Regions from separate parts of the Cohnella sp. GCM10027633 genome, predicted to be linked through region 1. Evidence: riboswitches for the same ligand, from Rfam matches in the RefSeq annotation. Region 1 holds a riboswitch; the other holds the start of a gene.
What was found. A riboswitch is a leader RNA that binds a small molecule or an ion and turns the genes downstream of it on or off. The one in region 1 is predicted to bind cyclic di-GMP.
Positions count from the first base shown of each region.

Region 2: linked by a shared signal. The riboswitch ahead of ACFQZG_RS20910 (PilZ domain-containing protein) and the one ahead of ACFQZG_RS08995 (GspE/PulE family protein) in region 1 are both predicted to bind cyclic di-GMP.

Region 1 covers NZ_JBHTGV010000002.1:1,054,678-1,060,095, reverse strand. The annotation lists gene ACFQZG_RS08995 (GspE/PulE family protein) at 1-1,727, opposite strand, end outside; gene ACFQZG_RS09000 (type IV pilus twitching motility protein PilT) at 1-28, opposite strand, end outside; cyclic di-GMP riboswitch class II at 1,803-1,884, opposite strand; gene ACFQZG_RS08990 (ATP-binding protein) at 2,115-3,062, opposite strand; gene ACFQZG_RS08985 (DnaD domain protein) at 3,090-4,583, opposite strand; gene ACFQZG_RS08980 (GtrA family protein) at 4,718-5,128, opposite strand; gene ACFQZG_RS08975 (YuiB family protein) at 5,163-5,418, opposite strand, start outside.
Region 2 covers NZ_JBHTGV010000011.1:68,607-74,024, forward strand. The annotation lists gene ACFQZG_RS20905 (O-antigen ligase family protein) at 1-1,954, opposite strand, end outside; gene ACFQZG_RS20910 (PilZ domain-containing protein) at 2,113-2,814, opposite strand; cyclic di-GMP riboswitch class I at 2,930-3,017, opposite strand; gene ACFQZG_RS20915 (histidine kinase N-terminal 7TM domain-containing diguanylate cyclase) at 3,107-4,762, opposite strand; gene ACFQZG_RS20920 (class I SAM-dependent methyltransferase) at 4,929-5,418, opposite strand, start outside.

The DNA.
Region 1 (5,418 bases):
CTTGTCTCAGCAGTTGCTCCGCGCTCATCGCGATCTCTCTCCTTGCTCTCCGATTGTTCGTATTCCTTCGCGGTCACGCGGTAAATTTCCGCGATCGTCGTCTCGCCCTCGGCCGCCTTCATCAAGCCGTCCCTCAGCATCGGAACGAGCCCGCGTCCGACCGCGTAATCCCTGTATTCGTTGTCCGGCCGCTTCTGCAGGATCATCGAGCGCAGCGCATCGTCGACGCGCAGCACCTCGTGAATGGCAAGCCGTCCCTTGTACCCGCTGCGTCCGCATTCCGCGCAGCCCCTGCCTTTGCGCAGCCGCTCCGTCGATAGCCCATGCTTCTCCAGCATTGACCGTTCCTCGTCGTTAGGATCGTGCTGCTCACCGCAATGCGGACAGACGCGCCGGACGAGCCGCTGCGCGACGACGCAAGTGAGCGCCGAAGAGATCAAGAACGGCTCGATGCCCATATCGATCAACCGGCTGATCGCGTTCACCGCGCTGTTCGTATGAAGCGTGCTGAGGACGAGGTGGCCTGTCATCGCCGCGCGGATCGCGATCTCCGCCGTCTCCGCGTCGCGGATCTCCCCGACCATGACGATGTTCGGGTCTTGGCGCAGAATCGAGCGCAATCCTCGCGCGAACGTCAGCCCGGTTACGGTGTTGACCTGGACTTGGTTTACGCCCTGCAGCTGGTACTCGACCGGATCCTCGACCGTGATGACGTTGACGTCCTCGCGGTTCAGCCGCGAGAGCGCCGAGTACAATGTCGTCGTCTTGCCGCTGCCCGTCGGTCCCGTTATGAGCACGACGCCGAAGGAGGATTCGATCCCTTGCAGGAACAGCTGGCGATTCGCCTGCGAGAAGCCGAGCTTGTCCACTTCGGTTAGCGCCGTGCCCAGGTCCAGTACCCGCATGACGACTTTCTCCCCGTGAATCGTCGGCAGCGTCGAGATCCGGATATCGACCTTGCGGAATTCGATATCCATCTCGACCCGTCCGTCTTGCGGGAGTCTTCGCTCGGCCACGTTCAGGCTCGCCATGATCTTGATCCGCGCCACGATGACCGCGTGCATGTTCGGCGGCAGCGTCCGCTCCGTGCGCATGACGCCGTCCACGCGGTACCGGATGCGCACGCTGTCTTCCTGCGGGTCGATATGGATATCGCTCGCGCCGAGCTGGACTGCTTGAATGATGAATTGGTTGACCGTCTTGACGACGGGCGACTCTTCTTCCTCCTGCGTCTGAACGGGCTCGTCCGCTTCCTTCGTCTGCAAGTTCTGGTTGATCTGCTCGATCGTCTCCTGCAGCCCGTAATACCTCTTGATGCCCCGCTCCAGCTCTTCCTTGGACGCGATGACCGCGTCGACGCGCATGCCCGTCGCCATCCGGATCTCGTCGATCGCGAAGTAGTCGAGCGGATCCGCCATCGCCAACACCAGCTTGTTGCCTTCGACGCGAACCGGAATGACCGTGTGCTGCTCCGCCAGCTTCTGCGGAATCAAGTTGATGACCTTCTGCTCGATCTTCTGCCGGTACAGCTGCACGTGCGGAATGCCCAGCTGGAACTCCAGCACTTCGATGAATTGCTGTTGCGTAATATATCCTTGCGTGATGAGCACGTCTCCGAGTCTCATCTTCAATTCCTTCTGTTGGCCGAGCGCCCTTTGCAGCTGCTCTTGGTCGATGACCCCGGCTTCAAGCAGCAAGTCCCCGATCCTCTTGCGCGGTCCCGCCATGAAGCTCCACCTCCCGCTTGATGCCGATAAACGAAAAACAAAAAACCGGCGCGTGTTCCTTATGGTTTCGCATAAAGAATCGGCCGGTTGCACTACTCGCTCCTGACAGTCCAAGTGCCCAAATAAGAACTGTCAATCATTGCGCTCCTGAGATTGTCGATATTACTAGAATTATGTCGAATGTGCAATGTATATGCAATAAAATCCATCGAACGTACTTAAATTAAAACAAAAATAAGGGACTTCGTCAATACGAAAGTCCCAACATTTTCTCTTTATTTAGTTCTGGCATCCTAATATATTCCAACCATATACCAGGACTATTTACCCAGTATTTTCTTCATGTTCGGTGAATGTTATTTCCGCTATTCTAAGTCGCAGGCACAATCATCCCCGGTGATTCCGTCCCCGCACGTGCACGACGTCGACGAACGGACGGACGCGATCCATGAGCCGCTGCCCTTTGTGCATCTCTTCGCCTTCCTTGTGCGTGAAGCTGAAATGCCTCTCCAGCGCTTCCAGATCGTGGTTGGACGTGTAGAACGTCGGCTTGCGGTTCATCCGGTAATTCAAGATGGCGCCGAGCACGTGATCGCGTACCCAAGGACTCAAGTTCTCCGCGCCGATATCATCGAAGACGAGCAGGTCCGCCTCCTTCATGAGCGAGACCGTCTCCTTCAACTGCTGCGGCTCCAGCATAAGCGCCTTGGCGTCTTCCACGAACTCCGGCATGTAGACGATGACGCCAGAGAACCCTTCCTTGGCCAGCCGCTGAAGCAGATAACCAGCCAAGTACGTCTTACCTGTTCCGAAGTCGCCCATCAGGTACAAGCCCTTTTTCTGCAATCCCTCGCTACGTGTCTTTTCAATGTAATTTAACATAGCATTTACAGCAGGTTTGCGGCTCAGATCATTCGTCGCCATTTCATATGGATCATATTCGGCTCCGATCATTGACTCGTCGACGAAGAAACTAGTAATGCGCTTTCGAATTTGCAGTTGATGTTCGTTCGCCGTCCATTTGGCGCACGCGATCTTCTCATCAAGCACTTGCCAACGTCCGTTCAACGGTGTGCACGTAATGCCCGTAGAATGCCCTTGCATATCATTCGGGCAATTCGCGAGTCCCGGACATTGCTGACAATTGCGAACCTCGACCGACATCTGGTAGAGCCGGTTCAAGTTCAACCGTAACGTCTTTTCGTCCACCTCAGGAAAACGAGAACGAAGCTTCAGCACGAGCGGATCGTTTAACACTTGCTCGGCCAATTGCTCGGAACGCTCCAGGCCGCCGAATGATGGCATCCGCTTAAGCGCATCTCCCAAAGATTCCATTGTCCCGTCCTCCTTCTCGATCTGTCGTTAACGTTCTTCCTTCAATCTGCGGGCAAGTTCCAACATTCGTTCATTCTCTTCCTCTGACATGCCCGGAACCGGACCTTCGTCCTTAACAACCGGCATTGCAGGCTTACGACTCACTCCCGCACGCCCTTGTCGCGATCCCCCGCCCGCGCCGCGCGCCGCCGGCGGTTCGCCGTTACGCTTGCGCTCGAGCGAAGCGTTCAGCTTCTCCTGCTCCCGCACGTACATGATCGCCTTGTCGAGCGTATCGATCCCCTTGGCGAGCATATTGGAAGCGATCGAGTCGATGAACGATTTCGTTAGCCGCTGGTTGCTGCTCATCCCGAGCACGTAATGAATCAGGACGTTGATGACCGGCTCGGGCAGCTTGTAATTCATATCGATCTTCTCGAACATTCGAATGAAGGCATCCGGAACCGCACCGGGAAAATAACGCTCCAGCATCCGCGTGTACGGCTCTCTCCGAAGCATCTCGTTGTAACGAACCGGCGTGACGTCGGCCAGGAAGCGCTCCGGCACCTCCAACTGAATCGTGGACGTCGCGGCCGCGGCGATCGATGCTTCTTCCGTCGTCCTGCCTTCTCCGCGAGACATGAACCGCTCGCGTTCTTCGTCGCGCTTGCGGCTCTGGCGATACATCAGGTTCGCGCGGCTCTGAAGCTCGTCCCACGCCAACGTTCCGTCGCCGTGGAACGTGCCGTCCTCGTCGAGCAACCGGCAAATTTCAGGCACTTCCAGGTCGAACTTGTACGCCAAGTAGTTCAGTTGCTCGAGCAACTCCGGCGACCGGCCCAACCGTTCTACGTGAGAGCGGTTCGCCGAGCCCTTGGGGAACCGCATCAGCATGTCGCTATGGCGGATCTTCTCCTGCCCGCGGAACGACGGCGTCCGCTCCGCGGCGGACGCGCTCTCCGTCCAGCCGGGCTCGAGCTCGGGGTCGACGGATCCAGCGGCGATCTGGAACAGCTCGTAGAACGGCACCGTCGCTTCCTCCCGGTTCATGAAGCGAGCCAGCTCCTGCGGGGGCTCGGGCGTGTACTGCCGACGAAGCTCCAGCAACGCGGGCTTGCCGAGCTTATCCCTGAGCAGCAGCGTCAAGTGCAAGTTCGAGAAAAATTCCCCCGGCTGCAAGGGACGCAGGAGGGCGTATTCGTATAAGGTTTCCTCGTTGAGCGGATTATGATGACGATACGCTTGCAGCAGACCGACGGCTTCCAGCTTCGATGAAGCTTCCACGACGGCTTTGCGGCCGGCCGCGTTCGGCTCGGCGCCGAGGCCGAGGAACAGCCCGCGCTGCGGCTCGATCGACGAGAAGCCCGTCCCGTCTTCCGCGATCCGATGGTAGAGCAGCTGATAGAGCCCGATCGCCATGGCGCCGACCATCGGCTGATAGAGCGAGAAGAGCACCTTGCGGTCGAGACCGCCGAGCGCGAAATCGCGGTTCGCGAAGTAGCGGTGATTCTCGGTAAATTCCATAAGATTCGATACGCGCATCGACGAATCGACATCCTTTTCGCTAGAGAGTATTTCTCTATTGTAGCACAAACGGCTATCGCCATTGATAGAAAAATAGAGCCAATCGCGGCTCTTCATGCGGCATTCTATTGGAAATCCGGAGGTCGTTCAGGTCAACCCGCCCGTTCGCCGCCCGGTTGCGCGCGGAATACCCACAAGCGGTAGCCCGCGTAATTCGCGACCATCGAGACGAAGACGGAGCAGCCTTTGGCAATCGCCGATTCCATTCCCGCGCTTTCCAAACCGAGCAACGCGGCCGTCGACAGCCCGAACGATACCGCGTTGACGGCGACGAACCGGACGACATCCCCGAGCTGACGCTCTCCGCGCGCCTGGAACGTCCACTTCCGGTTCAGGACGTAGCTGTTCGCGAGCGCGATACCGTACGAAGCGACCTGCGCCCAGACGGAGGCTACCCCCGCCCCGTACACGAGCGCGCAGAAGACGGCGAAGTCCACGCCCGTATTCATGACGCCTACGAGCGCGTATTTCGCCATCCGGACGAATTCTTGCTTCTTCCGCATCGATTGCGCCCCCTTACGGCACGACAGCCGCGGATCAGAACATTTTGTAGCCGCCCTTGCGGAGCGCGCGGATCGCCCAGCCGCTAATATAAGCGCCTGCCGCGCCCGCGACGACGAGAATGATATCGGACACGAGCATCGACTGGACGTTCTCCGACATCGTCAGGTCCGGTTGCCATAGCTTGTAGATTCCGAACGGCACGACGAAGATGAAGAACAGCCACATCGGCAGCCACGTCGTCTTGATAAGCATATTCAATATGAAGCCGATGCCGAAGAACAGCACCAGA
Region 2 (5,418 bases), on a different contig from region 1:
CTTCGCGGCTGAAGCGATCCAGCCGCAACGCCTCGCGCAAGCTGCTCGCCGCTTGCGCAACGTCCCCCAGCTCGGCATAAGCGATGCCGAGCTGCAAGCGCAGCGGCGCGGACTGCGGTTCATACCGCAGTCCCGCCGCCAACAGTCTCGCCCGCTCCCGCAACGGCAGGAGCGGGGCGAGCCCCGGGCGAATCCCGGCGATCGCCGGATTCGCCTCCAACGCCGCGCGCAAATGCGCGGCGCGTGCTTCCGGCGAGGCCGCGATCGCGGCCCTGCCGGAAGCTTCCAGGGCGGCGCCCGAGCGCGTCGCCGCCCATAGCCCTGCCGCCGCGCCCGCAGCAAGCAGCGCGGCAAGCCCGACGCGGCCGAGGCGCCGCCGGGCGCCGGTCGGGCCGCGAACCTCCGCGCCCGCGCGCTCGTGCGGGCGGCCGCTAACCCCTCCATGCAGCTGCAGCCAGGCGAGCAGCAGCAGCCATACGAACGCGTACGACCAGTCGAAGTCGACGAACGCGTGCGCGAGCAACACCACAGCCGGCGCAATGTACTCTCTTCTGCCTTGCCGCCACATCCTTGCGAGACCTAAGCCCAACATTGCGAGCAGGACGGTCAGTCCGACGACGCCCGTGTCGAGCAAGATAGCCAAATATCCATTATGCACCTCGTTGCCCACGTAAGGCTCGCTTTGATACAAGCCGAGCATCGTCCGCCAGCTGTCCCCGCCGTAACCGAACCACGGCCGATCCATGAACATCGCAAGCGCGTCCTTGTACAACAGGAACCGCGAAGTCGCCGTCTCGTATTGGCCCGACAGCCGTTCTCCCGCTGTCCCCGCCCACAGTCCGTATGCGCCTGCGAAGCCGATCGTCGCGGCCGCCCACGGCAGCAGACGGGACAGTCGTCTGCCGCCGTCCGCGGAACGGCTCATTCCGTACCGGATCGCCGCGAACGCCGCCAAGCCGGACATGCCGCAGACGATCACGGCGAGCCCGCCGCCGAGCGATATCCCGTCCCCCGAGCCGTCCGCCGATGGCATCCAGCGCCATGCGGCAAGCGCGGTCAGCACCGAGCCGGCAGCCGTTATGCCCAAGATTGAGATCCATCTTGCGCGGCGATTGGCCGGCGATAGCCCAATCGCCAACGCGACGCCCAGCAGCAACGCCGCGTACGAGCCTCGCGATTCCGTCAGCAGCAGCGCGCCGCCGTAAGGCACGGCGGTGCAAGCAGCCAGCCACGTCTGCCAGTCTCTGCTCTTCACCTTCGCCAGCCACGTCTGCCAGTCTCCGCTCCTCCCCTTCGCCAACCAAGTCTGCCAGCCCTTACTCTCTCCCTCCGCCAACCGCTTTTGCCAACCCCGGCTTTTCCCCTCAGCCGTAGCCAGCACCTGCAACTGCATAAGCAAGAACGCAGCCAGCAAAGCTCCGTAAGCGTTCGGATATTGCATATAGCCCGCCAAACGGGCCCCTACGGCCGACACTTCCGGATCCGAGAACGTCATCACGATGTCCGGGTGCGCGTAGAAGCCGAGCCAGCCGAGCCAGCCAGTGATGAGCAACAGCGCTCCGGTCGCTTGAATAGCCGCGTTCCCCCATTCGCGGCTGCGCCTATCGCGCCAGACCGCGCCGAGCAGAAGCGCCCAGCAAGCGTAGGCGAGCCAGCGCAACGCGGCGTCCGCCGAGCCTTGGAACGACGCCGGATGCCCGAGTAACGACGTTCCGTAGAGCGCCGCCATGCCAAGCGGGAGCAACGCCCAAGCGGCTCCTTCGATCGCCCGCCGAAGCCATAACCCGATTATCGCAAGCGCGAGCGCTCCTAGGTATAACATTCGTTCGAAGTCGTAGAACTCGCGATCGAAGTACAAGCCGGATCGATACGCACCCGCGCCTAGCACCATCGCCGCGAACAGACATCCGGCGGGAGCGGCCAGGCGCCGCGCCCCTATCCTCCATCTTTCCATTCCGAACCGCCTCACCTTGCCATCCCTCCGTGTCCTGAGCGATACCCTGTTTCATTAACGTAATTAAACCATCCGAAGGTGCAGATCGCCAAATAAAAAAGGCCCTCTCGGGCCTAACGTCCATGCGATCGCTCAGTTTCGAATTCTCTCGGTCTTTACTAGAACCGCTTCTTCGCGGCCGTCGATTCCCTCCGCAACTCCGCGTGCTTCTCCACCTGTTGCCGCAAAATCAGAGCCCGGAGCGGACGCATCATGTCCGGTTCGGTCACGTGCATTTTGGCGCCGATCAGCACTTTGTCTTCCTGACGTTCGCGGCGGATAATCTCGAGCTCGCAGTTGAACCCGAAGCCGATCTCGACGTTCGCCTTCAACCTCATATTCCGATTGATCTGCGGGGCGTCCGGTCCCGAGAAGCCGATGCCGGACAAGCTGATGTCGTGTACCGTCAGCTCGAGCGGCTGCTCCAATCGAACTTCTTCTCCGGACTCCGTCGACGCGAAGTACACCTGCGCGTTGCCGGTAATGGACACCCGCGGATGCTCGCGCCGTTCTTTGAACCGCTTCTGCAGGTTCGGCGGCTGCAGCAGCGCGATCGCTCCCTCGTACTTGGCGAACACGATCGACTGGATCGTCTGCAGACCCGCCGGCGAATAGACCGTAATCTTCACCGTCTCGCCCAGCTCGAACTGTTCGAAGTCGTGCAGCTCCACCTCGAACAGCTCGCCTTCGACGTGAGTCATGACCCCCGTAGTTACGAAGTTCGTGCTCTCGACCACGGTCCGACAATGCAGCAACACGTTCAACGGCAGCAGATCCTTATCGTCCGAGACACCTTTTTTCACATTATCCGCCTGACTCATCCGCTGACCATCCTTCCGATTCCATACATCGCGCTCTATCCAGTCTTATATGAAAAAAAAGCAGCCTCCGTTATGGAAGCTGCGCGATATCCCTACAATACCCGTTACGGGTCTCATCGGCAGCCAGGCTGTCATCGTTCTCGCGAACATTAGACCCTGTAGCTTTGCGTCCTCGTCTTTCGGCGAGTTTGCCAGTATCGTAGCCATAACGTGATTCTTGGAAATGATTGTAGCATAGTTCCGAGGCCCAAGATATCGTTTTTCGTAAAATTCGATAATATTCGAGCCTGCCTCAACTAGCGGTGACGACCCGGTTGCGGCCTTCGTTCTTCGCCTTGTACAGTGCCGCGTCCGCCCTGGAGAACAGGTCGCGCAAGTATTCCTTCGGATTGTCGACGGTGAACTCTTCGCTCGCTTCGGAGACGATGCCCATGCTGATCGTTACGTTCACTTGCTCCTCGCCCGCCGGCACGCGATTCGTGCTTACCGCATGGATGATGCGATCCGCCAGCAGCTCGGCTTGCTCCCGGTTCGTGTGCGGAAGGTAGACGGTGAACTCCTCTCCGCCGTATCTGGCGAGGATATCCGTTCTGCGAAGCTTCGACCGGACGATGTCGGCCGTGCTGCGGATCACTTCGTCTCCGACGAGATGACCGTAACGGTCGTTGATCTGCTTGAAGAAGTCGATGTCGAATAAGAACACGGAGAACGGAATTCGGTATCGGACGTTAAGCAGCACCTCGTGCTCCATCTGCTGCATGAGATAACGCCGGTTGAAGCAGCCTGTCAGCGCGTCGGTAACCGCCATCTGCTCGAGCTTCTGGTTCACCCGGAACAGCTCCTCCTGGATGGCGATGAGCTCGAGATTGCGTTCGTGCAGCGCTTCGTTCTTCCGGTTCATCTCGTCGACCAGCTTGCGAAGCTCCGATACGTCGTGGAACGTGATGACGCGGCCGAGCAGCGTCTTCCGGTCGTCCAGAACCGGCGATATTTGGATCGACACGTGACGTCCGGCCGCATCCTGCATCGCGTATTCCAGTTGGTTTCTCTCCTGCGGATGGTGAACGTACCGGTACAGGAACTCGTATACTTCGCCTTGCGTCTGCAACGGAGACAGCAGCTTGTCCATCTCGAATTGCTCGCCTTTGGCGACGCGCGCGAACGGGGTAGCGCCCCGATTGACCTCGAGCACCTTGCCGTTCTCGTCGATGACGATGACTCCGGTCGTCATATGCTCGAAGATATCCCGCTGCGCCATGCTGAGCAGGTCGAACATGCCGAAGCGGTAGATCGAGATGACGAAGCACATGTCGGACAGCAGAATGCCGAGCGCCAGCAAGCCGGGCACGACGGGCAGCCATTCCTGGAGCAGCACGTTGACCAAGATGTCGAGGAGGCCGAAGCCAGTCAACACGAATATGCCGAGCAGCGCGATCGCCATCTGCTTGCGTTGATTGACGGAAATAACCGTCTTCATCGCCTGGAACATGCTCATGAGCGCGGTGAAGAAGTAAGCGATCTGAATCAGGACGAGCAGCCAGAATACGGGTCCGTATACACGCTCCAAGTAGCTTCCGCTTACCGGCGACATGAAGATATGTTCGGGATTCCACATCGCCAAGCCGATGCACGCGAACGCCGGGAGGAGATACAGCAGCGTCTTGCCCGGATTCAAGGTCGAGGATCTTCCCGTCAGGAAGAACACGAACATAAGCCAACCCGGGCCTAACAACCCCATCGAGGCGAAAGACATATTAATGAAGAACAATTGATACTCGGGGATATCCGTCATAATGACGGCGAACTGTCCGAGCGGCCACAGCATCATGACGAAATGAAAGGCCAAATACACTTTGTGCGTATGCGTGATCCGATTGAATGCGATTACGCAGACGAACAATACGAATAGACAGACGAATAGAATAAAATCGGGACGAAGAAACGCCAAGGGCATTCACTCTTTCATCGACCGTAATGTGAAAGAAGATACAAACCCAATTTTACCATATCGCGTCATAACGCGACAGGTAATCTGACGATTCTGTTCGTAATTTATTCGTTTTTTTACAAAATCAAAGGACTTTTTACCTTCTTCGTCATGACCGAAGACTCATTTATTTCAAGTGTTTTTCCATAAACGGGGATATTCCCAAGTAATCCCTGAAAGTCTCGTATTCTAGCATCGCGGTTTCGGCCGCCGGCTGGCGGCTCTTGACGGCGCGGATGAGAATGTTCTTCGGCGTGTGCTCCAGATCGATGAACTCGAGCAGCTGCACCCGGTAACCGGACGTTTCGAGCAAATTCGCCCGAACGGCGTCGGTAACGAGCGCGGCGAAACGTTCCTTCAGAATTCCGTGCTTCAGCAGCGGCTTCAGCACCGGCTGCGACAGCTGGCGGAACAGCTCGTGCTGGCAGCAAGGAACCGACAAGATGACGCTCGCGCTCCAGCCGATCGCCTTGAGCAGCGCCGCGTCGGTCGCCGTGTCGCAGGCGTGCAGCGTCACGACCATGTCGACGGTGTCGAGCCCTTCGTAACGCGAGATGTCGCCGACGGAGAACGATAGCTTGTCCCACCGCAGACGTTCGGCAAGCTCGCCGCATGCC